Regions from separate parts of the Methylomonas sp. Uni0011 genome, predicted to be linked through region 4. Evidence: riboswitches for the same ligand, from Rfam matches in the RefSeq annotation. Region 4 holds a riboswitch; each other region holds the start of a gene.
What was found. A riboswitch is a leader RNA that binds a small molecule or an ion and turns the genes downstream of it on or off. The one in region 4 is predicted to bind cyclic di-GMP.
Positions count from the first base shown of each region.

Region 1: it holds a riboswitch for cyclic di-GMP, as region 4 does, so the genes downstream of both, AC0IM9_RS18100 (hypothetical protein) here and AC0IM9_RS04880 (hypothetical protein) in region 4, are expected to answer to the same signal.
Region 2: it holds a riboswitch for cyclic di-GMP, as region 4 does, so the genes downstream of both, AC0IM9_RS06500 (hypothetical protein) here and AC0IM9_RS04880 (hypothetical protein) in region 4, are expected to answer to the same signal.
Region 3: it holds a riboswitch for cyclic di-GMP, as region 4 does, so the genes downstream of both, AC0IM9_RS09150 (VPLPA-CTERM sorting domain-containing protein) here and AC0IM9_RS04880 (hypothetical protein) in region 4, are expected to answer to the same signal.

Region 1 is NZ_JBVVNO010000022.1:39,773-44,370, forward strand. It holds gene AC0IM9_RS18090 (beta propeller repeat protein) at 1-504, opposite strand, end outside; gene AC0IM9_RS18095 (hypothetical protein) at 501-1,289, opposite strand; gene AC0IM9_RS18100 (hypothetical protein) at 1,371-2,201, opposite strand; cyclic di-GMP riboswitch class I at 2,276-2,355, opposite strand; gene recB (exodeoxyribonuclease V subunit beta) at 2,887-4,598, opposite strand, start outside.
Region 2 is NZ_JBVVNO010000003.1:277,894-282,491, reverse strand. It holds gene AC0IM9_RS06520 (type I restriction endonuclease subunit R) at 1-317, shown strand, start outside; gene AC0IM9_RS06515 (hypothetical protein) at 494-832, opposite strand; gene AC0IM9_RS06510 (hypothetical protein) at 852-1,118, shown strand; gene AC0IM9_RS06505 (VPLPA-CTERM sorting domain-containing protein) at 1,147-1,932, opposite strand; gene AC0IM9_RS06500 (hypothetical protein) at 2,135-2,893, opposite strand; cyclic di-GMP riboswitch class I at 2,993-3,069, opposite strand; gene AC0IM9_RS06495 (ABC transporter permease) at 3,397-4,404, opposite strand; gene AC0IM9_RS06490 (non-ribosomal peptide synthetase) at 4,406-4,598, opposite strand, start outside.
Region 3 is NZ_JBVVNO010000005.1:130,120-134,717, reverse strand. It holds gene ppk2 (polyphosphate kinase 2) at 1-584, shown strand, start outside; gene AC0IM9_RS09155 (hypothetical protein) at 945-2,057, opposite strand; cyclic di-GMP riboswitch class I at 2,501-2,582, shown strand; gene AC0IM9_RS09150 (VPLPA-CTERM sorting domain-containing protein) at 2,623-3,408, shown strand; gene AC0IM9_RS09145 (hypothetical protein) at 3,471-4,598, shown strand, end outside.
Region 4 is NZ_JBVVNO010000002.1:465,296-469,893, forward strand. It holds gene AC0IM9_RS04875 (hypothetical protein) at 1-1,945, opposite strand, end outside; cyclic di-GMP riboswitch class I at 2,758-2,834, shown strand; gene AC0IM9_RS04880 (hypothetical protein) at 2,888-3,895, shown strand; gene AC0IM9_RS04885 (cytochrome c peroxidase) at 4,171-4,598, shown strand, end outside.

The sequences.
Region 1 (4,598 bases), on a different contig from region 4:
TTCCCAACTACGGCCGCCGTCTAATGATTTGATGACCTGGATGTCTTGGACGAAGGTATAACTCGGATCGAAATGCAGGCTCTGGTAGTAAAAATTGCCCAAGGCGTCGACATCCAAGGTCGGATTGCTGCGGCCTTCGCCCGGGGTGATCGTGCCGTTGAAATGCCAATGCGCACCGGCATCGGCGGTATAAGCCCATCCGCCTTGCCGAAACGACGAGTCCACCGAATCGAACTGGCGCCAGGAAACCACCATATTGGCCGGGTCCAGCGGATTGATCGCCAGGCTCGGCTCGTTGGCGGCATCGCCGACGATATTTTTGCCGTCGGCGGTGACATTGACTTGGGTACTGATATAAGCGCCCTGGCTGTATTGATTCGCGATCGCGGACTCCGTCCAGCCGGCGGTCAGCATCGAAGCCGCCAACGCCGTCACCAAGCGCTTCGCCGGGGGCGCGTAACGGCGCGGACAGGTGCTAGCCGCTTGTCCTAGGTCGATTTTCATAACATGTGTCCTCTTGGCTTGCGGCAAAAGCCGAAGCCGGCCAAGCCGGCCGCGAACAACGCGAATGCCGGCGGCAGCGGCACCACCGCGGTTTGCAGATTGAAATTGCCGACAATCGCATCGCGGGTACCGTTCAGGTGGTCGTAGCCCTCTCCCAAACCCAGATCGCCCGACAGACTGAAGCGGCTGGAATCGAGTCCCATCACGACGTTGAACAGGTTGTAAGACTGCGAGCGGAAAGAAACGTGGTTGTACAGGCTCCAGGCCGAGCGGCCGCTAGCAAGGTCGATATTGGCGGCGTCGTATTCCAAGGTGTAATCGCCGGATAAAATGCGATTGAAGTCCGAGCCGGTATCGACCCGAAACCGGAACACCCCGGCCAAGCCGATAGCACCCGTCACCGTGGCCTCGAAATCGGCCGGATCGAAATCGATGGTCGTCGGCTTGCTCCGCCGGTTGGTTAAGTTGGTGACCGAGCTGCCGTTAACGGCAAACGTCAATCCGGTTGCGGGAATCTCCGCCACGCCGGGCACCAGGTGGTCTTCCAAAATTTGGCTATAGCTCCGGCTGCGCGAGGCTTGCGCGTCGAAAAACTCTTCCAGGTACATCGACCGGGCAGGCGTTTCGTCGATATCCACGGCGGCGGCCAACGCGTCGCGATCCAAGTTCACGATCAACGAGCCGCCGGATACCGTGGCGGCCTCCGCCGGGGATAACAACGCCGTGGCCAGCAACATACCCCAGCCGAAGCGGAGCGCCGAAAATCTAGCTAAATGAATACTCATAGTCATGCTGAGGGAAATAATCTCGAAAGGCGGTGCCAGCCAAGCCGAAGCACCCGGGTATGCCCGGGTGCGAAAGCCGGCTTAGGCCGGAATGGCTGTGCGTTTACGGCGAGTGGAGGCCATCACGCCGAACAAACCGCTACCGAACAACCAGACCGCTGCCGGCACCGGAACCGCGGCCGGAGCCGGAGAAATCAGGCTGAAGGTACCGGCGCGGCCGGCTTGGCTGACGCCGTCGCCGCCGAACAGGAAGGCGCTGGTGCTGGCGGAATACCACAGTTCGCCGGTAAACAGCAGTTTGTCGCCGTCGGTGGTGACGCTGATGTTGCGGGTATCGTAGGTGGTGGACGAGAAGCTGACGTTGTTGGTCAGAGCCCAACCGCTGTTGACGCCATTATTGCGAGCGGCGACGTAGCCGAATTGGTAATCGCCGGATAGCAGCGTACCGGTGAAACTGCCGCGACTCATTACCACACCGTTTAGCCCGGCAACACCGCTGGCGGTAAAGGTCGACGAGTTGGTCAACGCGTCCTGACTGCTTCCCCACGTTAACGTGGTCGCTTTGTTGTTGCGGCCGCCGCTACCGAACGGAATGCCGGTACCGGCCAAACTGGACGGGTTGATGTCGAACGACAGCGTCGCAGGCGCCGGGTAGGTATCGTTTGCCACGCCAAGCATTTGCGACACATTCATATTGTCCGCCAACGACTTGTCGAAATAATTGGCGACATAATACGAAGTGATCGCGCCGTCGCCCAAGGTCAAGCCCGACAACAAATCATCGGGATTGTCATAGGAAATTTGGAACACCCCGCCGTTCAGCGTGCCCGCACTTGCCACGTTAGCGATTGCCAGCGCGCCGACAGCCAGGACGCAGCGTAGCCGCAGCGATTTCGATCCGATCTTTTGCATACTTTTTTCCTAAATGAAAGATATAAACGCTATAAGCGGCTTGAACGACTCAAGCCGTCGATGACTCTCGCACGAGAGGCGGCCCGGCTGTCTCGAGCTGGCGAGATCCGCGGCTTTCCGGCTCCACCTTGCGGCGGATGTGGCGAAGTGCTCCCTCCTTGAAAACCGGACGGCTGGACCCCGAACGGCATATTCCTTTAGTGAGCGGCGGTTGCTAACGCACCGGTCGGGCGGGCCACAGCCGCCACCAGAACGCTGGCAAACGCTACAACAGGAGTTCAGCAGATACCATGCCAGTCCTAACAAATAAAACCCGATGCCGATTCAGCAGGCTGGAGCGGGAAGCCGAGCGGCTGAAATATCAGGAACGGCGGGGCCGGACAGGGTGGACGGGAGATTCGAGTCGCGATTGAGAGAATGGATGTCCGCTCCAGCTTGGTCTGATGACGACAAGCCCAAGCGATGAAACGGACGGCGGAAGCTAGGGGATTTAACCCAAACACCCCCTAAGCGGCAAATGGTAACTTATTGTATTGGTTGACTATTTGGTTTGATATCGGCAAATCCCGATACCGGCCTGGGTGATTTAACATATTTAGATTGTCCCTGGCCGGATCGATGCCGCCAAGCCACCACGAGAATAGGCAAAATCGGATTTTTAAATCATAGCAGCGCTGAAAATCGGCTAGGTACCGAAGAACACATCGGCCAGATCGCCAAGCAGACCTTGCTCCGGGCAGTCGGCGAACACACCGCTTGCCGGCCGCTCGGGCTCCATGCCGCGCACGAACAAGTACTTGACGCCGCCGAAATGACGGGCGTAATCGTAGTCCGGCAGGCGTTGGCCCAGGTATGCGTGCAATACCAGACTGTACAGCCAATATTGCAGGCCGTAATTGTGTTCGCGCATGGCCTGCAGCAGGCTGGCCTGGCTATAGTCCGCCAAGGCGTTGGTTTTGTAATCCATTACAAAGTAGCGGCCGCCGTAACAACAGACCAGATCGATGAAGCCGGTCAGATAGCCGCTGATTTGTTTGGCGTCCAGCGCCTGGTAGGCCGGACAGGCGGCCAGGATCCGGTTGATGCGGGCGGTATCCACCCGGCCCGGCATGGACAGGTAAAACGGCATTTCCTTGATGCACTGGGCCGGCGCCAGATTTTTCAGGCAAAACCCCGGATCTTCGCTGAGCGGTGTGGCCGTTACCCGGTACAGCACCTCGCTCAAAATTTGCGGTTGCGCCAACTGCAGACCGTAGCGCAGGCAGGCTTGGGCGCTGGCGCGGCCGATGTCGCGGCGCCCGGCCAAGTCGGCAAACGCCACGGTCTCCAGCAGGCTGTGGATCACGTTGCCGGTGTGGGCGCCGCGCGGCAGTGCTTCATCGCCGGCCGGTTGGCCGTGGCTTTCTTCGGCTTTATCCGCCGGCAGTTCCGGCGTCTGCTCCAGGCTCAGCGCCGCCAACGCGGTGTAGCTGCTCATTTGCCAGATGCTGTGCAGACTGCGGGTTTGGCGGCGATGCGCCAACGCCAGGTCGGCAGCACGGCGGTCGGCGGGCAATTCGGCCGGCTCGCCGGCCGCTTCGGCCGGTAGCAGGCGGTACTCGAATAAATCCGGTTCGGCGCTTGCCAGCTGTTGCAGCACCCGCTGCTGGCCGGCGAAATCGCAGTCGGCGAATTCGAATAAATAGGCCATGGCCGAATCGTTGGCCCGCTCCTTGGTGCGGACGTCGGCCCAATTCAGATAACAACGGTACTTGGCGCGAGTCAACGCGACGTAAAACAAACGCAGGTCCTCGGCCAATTCTTCGAACAAGGCTTGTTCGCGGCGTGCGGCGAATTGTGCCGAACCCAGGTCGGCGACCATCGTCCCGTGTTCGTGGCATTGCACCAAAGCGGTTTCGGTTTTCAGCCGGTCGCTGCGCCGCCATAGATCGGGACAGAACACCAGCGGGTACTCCAGGCCTTTGGAACTGTGCAGCGTGACGATCTTGACCGCGTCCTCGTCGCTTTCCAGCCGCAATTGGCGGTCTTCGCTACTGTCTTGCGCTGATTGCTGAATCGCCCGCCGCAGCCAGTCCAGCGTCTTGTTGATCGCCAGATGCTCGTCGATCGCCGCTTGCTGCAGTCGCTCGGCCAAATGGTGGATATTGGTCAGCACCCGTTCGGCTTGGGGTTGCGCCGACAGGTGTTGTTCGATCCGTTCTCGCCGCAGCAGTTGCTGCAGCGTCGCCAGCAGGCCCTGGTTGCGCCAGCATTGCAGATAGTCCTGAAAGCGCGACACCCAAGCGTCCAGCTCCGCCTCGTCCTGGCTCAGCCGATACAATTGCTGGCCGTCCAATCCGAACCACGGCGTGGCCAAAGCCTGCTTCAACAGATCGATTTGGCCGGCGCCGGCCACCG
Region 2 (4,598 bases), on a different contig from region 4:
CGGTGGCAGAAGGCTTGACCGAAGAACAGCTGGCGGTTTTCGATTTGATCCGGCGCGGCGATTTGACGCCGAAAGATCGGGAAACGGTCAAACAGGCCAGCAAGGACTTATTGGATGAAATCCTGCGCCTGATCAAACCACTGGAACATTGGACCGAAAAGCAGCAGACGCAGGCCGAGGTCAAATCCTTCATCGTAGACCACGTCTATCAACACCTGCCCGAACCGCCCTATACCGCCGACGATAAAGAACACGTCGCCGAAGAGATTTTTCAGCATGTTTGGCAGCAGAGTGTCAGGGGCTGGAATGCGTTATGAGAAAAACACTGTATAACTGCGACAAGAATTTAGGTGTTTTTTACCCAGGTGAATAATTAAATTGGGGGCATATTTGGGGGGGACATGTTATTTTTTATAAAGATATTTTTTATTTTAAAATCAATCTATAAAATGATTTATTAGGTAGTCCCCACCCAAATACCAATGCCGTTAAGTTAAGCCTCACCGCCGCGCCGCGCAAGCTGCCCCCCAAACACGACAAGAAATCCAAGGACCTGGAAACCGCCATCGCCACAGACGATGCCATCACCGCGCACAACATCGAATACTTTGGCGAACCGGCGTACGAATACACGCTGGCACAGGCGCAGGAGGACGGCTATCTTGCCGCCTGCGAAATCATCAAGCGCAAGGCCGACATCGATGCCCGCGTGTTTACCCGCGAGGAAATCATCAGCTCCGGCGCGCAACATCAAAACCGGTAAACCGCTCACCGAAGCAGACTTAACCAAAGCCGAATACATCGGCAAGGACTTCGACGACGAACTCTTCATCAATCTGCGCACGCCCAAAATGTGTGAAGACCTGTTCCAACTACTGTGCGACAACGGCGGGCCTGAGCAAAAGGTCATCATCTTCTGCACCCGCGACCTGCACGCCGACCGCGTAGCCATGCAGATGAACAACCTCTACGCCCGTTGGTGCCAAGCCAACGGCAAACCGCGCAAGGACGACTGCGCCTTCAAGTGCACGGCGGCGGGCGGCGCTGACAAGATCGAGATCATGCGCGGCGATGGCTACGCTCAGGCCGTAACAACGCCGATGAACGACTCGGAATAACCCAGCCGTTCGTTTATCGACATCCGCATCAAGCGGCTTTTTTCCGATAGCCGGCCGCGCCCAATCCGAGTGCGCCGCTCAGGAACATCCAGACCGCGGCAGGCAGCGGGACTACCGTGGTTTGAAAACTGAAGGTGCCGATGCGGGCGTTGGCGGCTCTAGCGACTTCGGCGCCCAGATGATCGAAGCCCCAGCCATACCCCAAACTGCCGTTCAAGGTCAGAACATTGCCGGTTAACTGCGTTGTCACGTCGAACAATTCGAAAGCGACGGCGGAAAAACCGACTTGGTTATAGATCACCCACGCCGAACTTTCCGGCGTTTTTTGCTGCTCCGCCGGGTTATATGCCAGGATCATATCGGCCATTAAGACTCTGTTGGTCGGTGGATCGACATCGACTCGATAACGCATCCCGCCGGCCAAGCCGATGTTTCCGGTCGCGGTGGCGGCGATGTTATTGGGATCGAAGCTAAAAGTCGTCGGGCTGTTGTGCCGATTGGTCGGATTGGGTGCGACGCTTGCGCCGTTGACGGTGAACTCAAGACCGATTGCGGAGATTTCGTTCGCCGCATAGTTCGTGAGATCGACCGGCGTGTTGGAGTCGCGCAACTGGGCAAATGTTTTCGAAGCCGCCGAAGCGTCGAAATACTCTTCTACATAAATCGACGGCGCCGGCGTGTTATCCAAGTCGATTCCGGCAGCGAACGCGTTCCGGTCCAGGTTGAGGATCAACGAACCGCCGGACACGGTGGCGGCGTGCGCGGATGTCGCGAGCAGCGATGCGGCGATCACGACAACGTTTAAAGATTTCATTTTGTTTCCTTGTTTTAGAGGTGATTTCAATACCGGCCCTAACTGAAAATCCCAGGCGCATCGCGCCATTGCTGGCGGAAGCGTTCAACGCTCGGCGCTACATCCGACGCCGGGTTTGAACCGGTGTAACTGGCGGCTGGGATAAATTGGATCGGCACCGCCGATATTGCCGGGCAGATCGACGACGGTGCCGGCTGGCGGCTTAGGCGGACAATCTGATTTTTCCGCGCGCTGAACCCAATAGCCCCAACAATCCGCTGCCGAATAGCCAAACGGCCGCCGGTACCGGCACTGCCGATGGCGCCAGACTGAAAGTGCCCAGCTTGACCGACTGGCTACCATTCAACAGCAAGTTCCAGGAAAAGGATTGAGCCGTGAAATACACGTCGCCGCTCAGCGATAACTCGCCGTTGGCGTTAACCGATTCCGAGGCATTGACCAAACGGAACAGCGCCGGTTGGCCAAAGCCGCTGCTGTAGGTATAGATGTCCCATTGACCGGCGGTTTTTTTCAAAAAGAAATCGGCGGGATTGAGATAGGTGCCGCCAGCCGCCGGCTCCATCCGGAAAGCACCGCTCAAGCCGATTTGCCCGGCCGCGGTGTTGCCGGCGTCCATCGTCGTGGCTTGTTGCTTGCGAGCGGCCCCGTAGTTGATGGTCGAAGTATTGCTATTAACCGCCAACGACACGCTGAAGGTTCCGGTCTGGCTCAGCGCGACACCTCCGGTTGTATCCAGAGTGATCGGCGTGGCGTTATGGTTTTTATCCCAAAAGTTAGCGATATACCAACCTTCGGCACCTGGTACAGCCGAAGTAAAGGCGGAATTGTCGATTGTTAAATTCGCCACGCCGCTAACAAGAGCCGCGTTGGCATCGGTTGTTGTCAACAGTCCGCCGAATAGACCGATTGCCAGAACGCCGGCCGAGGCCAATTTGTGGCTATGTTTTTTAAATAGATACATGGTTTTTCCTTGTAGATTTATCGATGGTTAAGTTATGCGGCGGGTTCCAAGTTTGTAAATCGACGCGGCCGACGCCGTGTCTATCGGCAAACCTTGCCCGCCGGTAACCCGGCCGTCTTGTTCCAAGACCCGTGGCTTTCCGGCTCCGCCTCGCGGCGGGTGTGGCGTTGCGCCGCAATCCTTGCGGCATCGCTGCTTCCGCGAACGATTACTTCCTGAGCTTCCAGCAATTCCTCCCAATAACTCGAGCTCCCGACGATCTCCTCACAAAACGCAGGCGGAGTTGCGGCGTAGCGACGCTGCAACGGAAAGGCCGCGAAGGCAGATTAAAGTCGGGTTTTCGAATCAATTAGCGACGAGCAAACACTAGGCCAAATCTGATTCGCCTTGAATAACAAGGCTTGGCACGGCGAATCCGGCGCCGGCCCTCGAAAACTAAGTTATCTCACGCAATCGCCGCGTGAAATCCCGCGTCGCCGCCGGAATTGACGCGATTCCGGGTGCTACTCTTCCACCCATCTGAAGCGCAGCGCAGCGCTGGTCAGAAACAGCAGCGTCATTGCCGCCAGCGTCAATAACGCCGGTGCAATTTCGCGCAAACCGGCGCCGTCTATCATCACGGCCCGCGCGGCTTGCAGCATGTGGGTCAGCGGGAAAATCAGCGTCAGGTTCTGCAACAGCGCCGGCGCGCCTTCCAGCGAAAACCAGACCCCGGACAGCAAAATCATCGGCAAGGTCAGCAGGTTCAGGATGCCCAAGGCCAACTCTTCGCTACTGGTCCTGCTCGCCATCAACAAGCCGAGGCTGATTAGGGTTACCGAACCGAGTACCGCAATCAGCACCAACAGCGCAAAAGCGCCCTGGACTAAAAAATCGAACAAGGCGTGCATCGCCACAAATTGCAGCACAATCGCCAGCATCAACATCGCCAACCGGCTGGCGACTTGCGCCGACAGGAATTCGAAGGCGTTGACCGGCGAGGCTTTCAAGCGTTTAAGCACGCCGTTTTTACGGTATCTGACGATGGTGAAACCGACGCCGAACAGACTGCTGTGCATGATGTTGATGGCTAGAATGCCAGGCAAAACCCAGTCGAGGTAGCGCACCTGCCGCCCGGAAACCACTTGCTTTTTCCAGGTCGTAGTTTGATCGCCGGCCAATAGGATTTTTTCCAACAGGTAGCCTTGCGCGGCACTGTCGTTGATCCAGTAACCGTCTTCCGAGCCACCCCGGACCACCATGTCCAACTGGTGGTGCTGCAGTTTGGCTAGCGCCTTATCCAGCTCGGGGTAGTCTATAAATTGCAAATATTGGGTGGTCTTGAATGCGGCGATCGGCGAGCTGGCTTCGCCGACCACGCCCACTTTGAACAGCGCGGTATCCTTGTCGTCGAATATCGCCGCGATGCCGACGATCAACACCACCGGAAACACGAAATTCCAGACCCAGGTGGCTTTGTCGCGGATCAATTCGGTATTGCGGGCTGTTAGCAATGCCAAAAAATGCTTCATCTCAACTTCTCAATGAGTGGCCGGTTAATTTAAGAAACAGGTTTTCCAGATTCGGCGTGGCGACCGTCAAGCCTGCCAACGGCACATTCAGCCGAGTCAGTTGGGCGATCGCCGCTTCCACGTTGGCGGTAACAAACTCCACCGTTTCGTCGCCGCCACTCACCGCGAACGGCAAGCCTGGAAGCTCCGCCAAC
Region 3 (4,598 bases), on a different contig from region 4:
TCCGGGTGGTTGCGTTGGGCAAGCCGTCCGACCGCGACAACAGTACCTGGTATTTTCAACGCTATACCGCGCATTTGCCGGCGGCGCAGGAGTTGGTGCTGTTCAACCGCAGCTGGTACAACCGGGCCGGGGTGGAGCGGGTCATGGGTTTTTGCAGCGACAACGAATACCACGAGTTCATCGAAACGGTTTCGCATTACGAGCAACTGCTGGTACGCTCCGGCATCAAGTTGCTGAAGTATTACCTGGACATCAGCAAAGGCGAACAAAAAAAACGTCTGGGCCAACGCCAGAAAGACCCGTTAAAACAATGGAAAATCAGCCCGATCGACAAGGAAGCCCAAAAGCACTGGCAAGCCTACAGCGAGGCGCGCAACATCATGTTCGCCAGAACCCACCACTTATCGGCGCCGTGGACCATCGTCAAAGCCGACGACAAAAAGCTGGCCAGAATCAATTTGATCAAGGATTTGCTGTTCCGGCTGGACTACAAAGGCAAGAACGAAGCACTGGTGTTGCCGGACGCCGATATCGTGTTCAGTTACGAAGAAAGTTATCTGCACAACGGCATGATTGCGCCGTGACCGGTGCGGTTTCGGCCGGAGTATACCGTCGCCGTTGACGCGGCATCGGCTTGGTCCGGGAAGGCTGGCAATGCCAGCCTTCCCGCGGCCCGATCGTAAATCACACCCGACGGCCAGGATTTTTCAGCACCCCACTGGCCCAACCGACCGCTACCGACACCCCTTGCGCCGGAATCCGACCGTCGTCTCCGGTCCAGCTCCGGCCGCGCCGGAAGATTGCTCGCCTCCACTCGCCTTGATCGAAACCGCCCAATTTGGCACAAGGCTATTGAGCTGCGTCGAACCGGCCTTGACTTTTGTCTCCCCAAACCACCGCCTGCAAGCGTTGTCTTGTAACGAGGTTCAGGAATTTCGCCGGTTTCACAGGCTTAATTCGCCCGATGCAACTTGTTTTACCGGAATGCAGGCGGGGCAGGATACCTGCAGCAACTCGCCGCTATGGCGGTGGCGGATCGGCCGGGCCCGGCCGTCGGTTTGGTTCATGGCCTGAAATAGCCGGTTTTCCTCGGCGATCACTTCATGTTCGTGTTCGAAAGGATACAGCCCCGGCGCCAAGCCGCCGCCGGCGATGAAGTGTTCGCTATCCAATAGCATCAATTTGGCGTGCAGTAATTCGTGCAATAAAGCGTCGGCCGGAGCGATGCTGCACGCCGGGGTAGCGTCGCAGCCGGGGTCGCCGAGCAATTGCGCGCCGAGGCGGGTATCGAAACGGATCGTCACGCTGCTGATGCCGAATTGGTTACCGAATGCCACGGTTTGCCAAGCGCCGGCCTGGTAATCCAACCCGATTTTTTGGCCGCGTAATTCGCCGATCAGCGCTACTGCCTGCGGATAACGCGAAAAATAGTCCGCGATGGTTTGCAGATCGGCGTTGACCGTGGGTGGGTCGCCTGATTTTTTTTGGTAGAGCGATTGCAGGAACTCGGCGATGTCGGCTGCCGCGGCGGAATCAACCTGCACGTTCGTCTGTTTTTGGCTGTAGGCGGCGAGTACTTGCGCCGCTGACGGCGGATGCCAGTGGCGCAAACGAATCACGCCATCGCCGGTGTTGGCGCTAGCGCCGAGCGGACTTGGCAAATGCTGGCCGGCCACCACGTTGACCGGCAAGAGTTCATCGGCGCCGATGCTACGCGAGACCGCGCTGAGGCCGATACAAAAACTCAATACCAGGCCGATGCCGCGGCGGCGGTTGGCGTCGGCCCAGGTTTGCTCGCGGCGGCGGGCATCTTCCTTCAGGTACAGCGCATAGCGTTCGGCGATGGCTTGCAATTCGGCGAAGGCCGCCGGCTCGCTCCGGCTCAGGTCGGCTTGGCAGACCAGGGCCGGGCGGCCGCCGATTTGGCAGGGATGCAGAAAATTGCAATCCGGGTGCTGCAGATACCAACGGTTCAACGCCGAGGTTAGGCCGGCTAAGTCGCCGATCGGCGGCTGTGCGCCGGCAAAGGCCTGGTGCAAAAGGTCGATTTCTGTCATGCGGGAAGGTTCTGGTTTGAGTCTGCCGGCGCGGGGCCAAGTGGTTCAGCCACTGTAGCAGCCGCGTAACCAGACCGGCAAGCCTTGCTTGTCTTGTTGCGCTCGCTCCGCCGAGTCTGAGCGATTAGGAAGATTTTGCAACCAATACAACAGCATAGCCATGGCCTGAATCCCGGATTCGCGCGGCCGTGTAATACAAATGTATTACGTTTCATCAAACTGTAACCGACGCGTAACGAAAAACCTCGATTTCAACTGAAATAATTTGCCGCAACTGGAACAGCGCCGGAATGCGCGATGGTTCGCACAGTTAGGGATTGGACAGGGAGCAGGGACGGCACGCAGACGGAGCGGCGAGGGAAGAGGTTAGGGAGTCGGCGGTGGATACAAAAATGGTAGCGGGGAGAGCGGCGCCATCTCGGTGCATTGGTAAGACTAAGGAAGTGTGTAAAAGCCAAACCCGTCGCGAGGCGGGGACGGAAAGCTACGGATGTTGCCGCCAGGCAAGATGGCCGGGTTGTCACCTTGTGTATTTATTTAATTTTTAAATCATCAAGGAAACAAAATGAAAAATCTGAACAAAGCGTTATTAGCTACAGCTCTTTTGGCATCTTCAGCGGGTGCGAATGCGGCGATTTGGGCGTCGTCAACCACCGGTGCAAATGAAGCGTTTTTGTCTGTTTACGACAAAACTCAAAAAACCACGTTTACGCTGGATTTGGGTGTAACTTACAACGACTTCTTCAACAACAAGGATAATGCTGCTTATTCATTGTCTTTTGATTTGAACGCTCTGACTGCTGGTTCTCCAAATGCAAAATGGAGCACTTTCGCTGCCAATATGGATGCCGCCAATACTTCTTGGGGTGTAATGACCACTAACGCTGCAAAGATGTTTGTTACTGGTGAGAAGCCTATAGCTAAGCTTGCCAACCTGGCATCAGCTAACGCAATTGCTGGTGCAATTAGAAATCATGTTAGCCAAGTCAACACAGGTGCATTAGCTGACAACGTTGGCGTTGCCAACGCTAACCAAGCGTCAACCAACAATAGCTCTATCGTAGTTGATTCGGATACAGCCGGTACCGGTCAACATAATCAAAACCTGCCTTTCGCTACCATTTTTGGCCAAGTTTCAGCGGCCGATGCGGATATCAATGGTGCAGATGGTGCATTCTGGTTCTACAACCAAAACAACGGCAACAGCCAAACCTTGCAAAGCTGGCATATGAATTTGGCTGCAGGGAAATTGACTTACGCTGCTCCAGTACCTCTGCCTGCTGCGGTTTGGATGTTTGGCGCCGGTTTGATGGGCGTTTTGCGTTCTACTCGCCGTAAATACGCTGCATAAGACTCGAATCGGGGCGTTTTCCGCCCCGATTACCTTTATTACGTTCAATGAGAGACAATTTTATGAAAAAGTTAGTATTAGGCGTCGCTATCGCCGCGACGCTGTCTTCGGCAGGTGCGCAAGCTGCTTGGACATTCGGTCCAACCGGCGTCCCTGTAATTAACTCTGCCACCACCTACACGGTGCATTTGTCTGGTGCTTCTGCAGCGGAAAAATTCCTGGAAAAGCTGTTCACAGACGCAACTATCGTTGATAGCGAGCAAATCTGCGATACGACCAAGCCGATCTGGAAATTTCAAGATCCTGCAGCGACAGAGCAATATGCTTATCTGTGTGAAAGAGCACCGTTAAACACCTCGCTGCCGACTGGTAAAGCAAACATCTTGATCTACAAACGTAGCGCCGGCGGATCTGCGTTCGGTGTCAGCCCTATCGTTGCCGAAGCTAACGGCGATACTGCGGGCGCTTCCATCGAGTTCTTGAAAATCTCCAGCTCAACCACCTTTGCTAACGGCGGTTGCGATGTGGTTTCTAACCCGGTTGCGGGCACCAGTAGCACTAACGGTACTTTAGGCGTCGTGAAGTGCGCTTACGATCCGGCCAACCCAGCCAGACATGAAAAGAAAATTCCAGACTTTGGCGTTTCCGATGTCGATCCTGGTCAATTCAAAGGTTATAACGCGCCGATCGATTCGGCAACCGGCGCTCCGTATCCCGACGTCTCTACCGACGACGTGTCGAAACTCACCGTTAAAGCTGCCGCTGCGGTTATGTTTGGCGTACCTGTAACCAAAGGTTTGTACTTCACCCTGCAAGCAGCTCAAAAAGTGACCGGCCAAGTTCCGTCCACATGCGCAGTGGGTGACGAAACCGAAGCCTGTATGCCCAGTTTGACCAGTGCCCAGGTGGCTTCAATTCACAGTGGTCAGTTGGCCGATTGGAATCAGTTGAAAGTAGGTACTCAAGGTCTGTACGATTGGGCCGTGGCGCAGGGCAGTTTGACTGCTTATTTGCCAGCGGCCGGTAAAAGTTTTCTGCATACCTGCCGCCGCGAAAACGGCTCAGGCACTCAAGCACAATCTAACATCAAATTCTTGAGCAATCCTTGCAATGCGAGCGCATTAGCGCCAGCTGGTGACGCTGCAGTGGTTGGCGCTGCAGAGGGTGACGGTTACCCAATGATTCATGAG
Region 4 (4,598 bases):
CCACCGCGTCCTCGGTGTCGGCGATTGCCAGCTTCAGGGACTTCATACTTTGTTCGCCATTCTGTTCCAACGCTTTTTTGTCCAACGAATTGGAGCTGCGGATATTTTCCAGCACATTGATCGTACGGAGGAACATTGCTACGGCTATTACTTGCGACGAATCCAATTTGCCTTGCCGATTCGCTTTACTAGAGGTAAATGCGCCGGGCGAGCTGTTGAAGGCATCGGAGCTGTAGTAGGCGACGCTTTCTTCCAGCGTCGTTACGCTGTTGTTGTGAAAGAACGGTGCGGTGTCGGCCGCTTCGACCAAGGACGGCGTATTGAAACGGTTCAAGCCATGGTGTCCTGCCGGTCGCGAGGTAGTACCGCTCGGCGCAACACTGCCGTCGCTAAAACAGACTTCGTCATAATTCGGGCCGCAGTCGTTTTGTTGGATCTGACCGAAGCCGCCGTCATAGGCCAGCGTCGGGTCGGCCAAATGGTGCAATTGGTCGCGCATTCGTTCCACACCGGTATCGCGGGTCGGATTGGCATTGGTGGTCGAACTGATGCCGCCGGCATTGGAATGGCAGCCGTTACAGTTTGCCGTGGCGCCGAAAATCACCGAGCCGTCGGCCGCTTTCGGATTGTTCTTGGTATTGAACAACATCAGGCCGTTTTGCACCAAAGGCGATTTGAAATACATATTGGCGAGATTCAATTCGCCGCGACGCCCCAATGACAGCATATAGGCTTCCAAGGCGTCGAGTTCGTCTTCGCTGGGTAATCTGAAATCGATGTTTTCGGCCCGGATCAATGTTTTCGGCATGTGCTGCTTGATCGCGCCTTTGGCGAAGTCACGCAAGGAGCCGCCGTCCGGGGCGCCGTCGCCGGACCAGCCTATGGCTTCGGTGTGCCTGCCGGATTGCTGCGCTTCGTCATCGTGGCGTTTGAAGTATTCTTCGTCCTGCGGAAACTCGCCGTTGCCGTAACCAGGATTTACGGCACGCTCGAAGGTGAGGGTATTGGCCATGCCCAACAGATGGGGAGAACTGCGCATCACCGGCGGCCGGTCGAAGCCGTCGGCGTGGGCGACGAACAAGGCAAACTGGCGCATTAGTGCCGGCTTTTCCAGATCGGCCAATTCCGGCCGGGTTTCGGCGACGAACAGCGGGTCGCTTTTCGGTAACTTGGCGATGTAACTCGGGTCGATCGTGTGATTGTTATCCGGCCGGTGGCAGGTGGCGCAGGTACGTCCGTTGCCGCCGAAAGTCTCTTCTGTAAATATTTTTTGGCCGCGGGCTATCAGCTGCGCTAACTGTGGTTCGCTCCCGAAATTGCCGGCTTGAGCGGTCTTCGGCAGTAAGAATTCGAACGGCAGGCGATTCGCGGCGATCTCGCCGCCGGCGGCAGCCAGGTTCGCGCCCGGCCAGTCGTGCTCGGTGAAATAAAGCCGCTGCAGCAGGTTGGGCGAGCCGAACAGCAGGCCGCCGTTTTCGGGAGAGGTTCCGGCTAGGACGATTGCCGCGCCGTCAAGCGTAAAGTTCCGCATTCGCTGCGGGTCGAGTTGCAGCGTCAAACCATGGCGGCCCGCCGCCGGCTCCAGTTGGCCGACGCGCAATCCTTGCCGAGACTGCTTATGATTGTCCAGCAACCAAAGTTCGTATTGGCCGGTTTCCGGTAAACCCGATACCGTTGCCTGCAAGCGCCCGGTGCGCAGATTCAGTTGAAGGTGGCCGGCGGCCGGGCTGAAGCGTGCGGACAATGCCTTGGAATAGCTCAAGCCGATTTGCAAGTTGTCCGGGCTGGAGGATTGTTCGTGAGCATATTTCCAGCGCTGGTACAACCGGCTTAAAACTTCCGGGTCGCCGTGGCCGGTAAATGGCGCTTCCGGGGGTGGCGTCACAATGGTTCCGATGCCGAGCGCAGCCGAGAATGCCAGCGCGCGTTTATAGCGTATTTTCATAATGTTATCCGTCGTTGTTCAGGCCATGCGATTGAGCCGATGGTGTACAAGGCAGCGGTGCGGCTACCTCGGACCGGGCGGTCAATTGATAGTTGCGGATAGCAATAGCCATGCCTTTTTTATATAAATCCTTTATAAATCAAAATTTTGGCGTTTTTTTGTCTGGCGATCGGCTTGCACGGGAAAATCGGCGGTTTGCTATCGACTATCGTTTCCGCGAGTTTTCGAGTGTTAGGCGGCGCGACTGAAAACCTAAGGATTGCGCGGTTTTCGCGGGTGTGGATCTCAGTATCCGATCGTCCGATAGTGGTGGTGCCGGACTTACGCTGTTGCCCGGATGCAGGTGCCGGGTAAATCCAAATTATGTGATATCGCGCACACGCTAAGTGAAATCACACAGTATGTGTGTTTTTTATGCATTTGCAGGCGACTTGCGGTTGGCCAACCGGACTTACACAAACGGTGTCTATGGGTAATTCATTAGTTAAAACAAAGGACTAGAGTATGAGTTGCAGCTTAGGCCTGCCGGGCGCTTAGCCGTCGTTACCCAGCTGTTTTCCGGCTACACCGCGCTACCGATGCCGGATCGGCTGCTAACCGTTTTTTGCTGTGAATGTTTAATAAGTTAATGAATTTAATTAGGTATTAGTGTTGATTTGTCGTGCTGGCCAAGGCGTTGCCGCAGACGGCCAATACTGCGGCAAAATCCGCAAGCCTTGGCTGGATTTATTGTAACTTATTGAAAATTAATTAAAAAAAATAGGTACAAATTGTGCTTTCTCATTCGAGTGATAACGGAAGCGATATCACCTCCGGGAAAAAGCCGAACCTGCCGCGAGGAGGAGACGGAAATTCAGGGGTCTCACGGCGAGACGGCCTGACTGCCCTGGACTAGGCAATTATGCAATTTCTTCACTTCGAATCAGTTATTGAGGCATCAATATGATAGGCATTAATCAACAGAGCTTACGCCGCGCAATTCTGGCTGCGCTCGGCGCCAGCGTTATGGCCGCTTATTCCGGACAGGCCGCCGCTATTAGTCCGGCCAGTCTGGGTGTTATCGACGCCGGCGACAGCGCTAGCTTATCCGGCAAGGCGCCGAAAAGGGCTTGGGCTGACTACGGTACCGGTTTTAACTACGGTTGGACCCATACGCCACCCTTCAGGATTTTTCAAGTCGGCGATGATGCCGACGTCGCCGCGGGTACTCGATTCGATGTCACGGTCAATCTGAAACAAAACGGCGGCACGGCGCCGATGAACTATCCGGGATTTTCGATCTGGACCAGTGGAACCGCGCCCATGGTTACCGGTGCCGCCGACGGCAGCGGTTACGGACATGCCTGGAGTCAGGTGCGCGGGCCTTACGATGGCGGTGTCGCCGGTTACGTCGCGCCTCCCGGCCTGGGCGGCACGGGATTGTTGGGTGTGCCCGGCGCCGATTTGACTCAGGGCAGCAACGGCTGGCTGGGTGAAGGCGGCGGCGGAAACATAGTGCGCGGCCATGACGGATGGATCGGTTATGCCAATGCCGGCTACTCCTTCACTAACGGCGATGGCGATAAGATTCAAGGTCTGCTCGCGGGTGCCACCAACCCCGGAAATGTCGGTCAATACGGCGGTGGTGCCAGCGATCCGCTGAATGGTACGGCACTGACCAACGTCAACCAAGATTCACCCTACGTCTACACCGGTTTCGCGACCCTGAGTGCCGGCGAGGCGATGTTGACCCTACAGGGCTTGAAAGCCGGTTATTACTTGATCGGCTGGGCGGGTAGTTGCCCGGATGATAATGCCAATGGTCAAAATTGCGGAATCGGTGCAGGCCAAAACTATATGTTGACTATCAACAATACCGGAGTCAGTGCGGTGCCGTTGCCCGGAGCTGTCTGGATGTTCGGTTCGGCTCTATTGGGTTTTACCGCGCTGGGTCGAAAAAAACCGGTCTAGCTTATAGCGCCAGCCTATCCGCTTTGCCGAATGGGGCGTGCTCGGGTAACAAGGTCCAAATGCCTTGTGTCCGATGTTGCCCCGATTAGCTGGCGCTCACAATAATTTAGTGGTCGGTTCCCGGGGTGGTCTAGGTTGGGGCCGGCCCTGATTTCTTTGGTTTCGACTGAACGGATGCAATCGAAGGCATGCGCAGGTTCAGTCTTTATCCGACTCCCAGACCGGGGCCAAAGCAGATGCGGCGCCGGGTGAATAGCGGGTTTTACGAGGCAGGTATGAAGGTATTTCCGAGAATCTTTTTAATAGCGATCGCTTCACTGGCGGCGCTGCCGGTGGCGGCCCACGGACCGGTTCCGGTATCGTTACAGCGGGTACCGGTGCCGCCGGTGCCAGGTTTGTTGGACGGTTCCAGCCCGATCGTGGTGAATAAGGCGGCAGCGATTGCGTTGGGCAAGGCCTTATTTTGGGATATGAACGTCGGTAGCGACGGCATGGCCTGCGGGTCCTGCCATTTTCACGCCGGGGCCGACGCCCGGGTCAAAAATCAGCTGAATCCCGGCGCCAAGAGCAGCAAAGCCAGCGGGCAGACGTTCGATACGTTGGCGTCGGGCGGCGGTGGCCCCAATCATACCTTGCGTTCGCAAGACTTTCCGTTGCACCGGCTGTCCAATCCGGCCGATAAATTCAGCGCCGTGACCTTTAC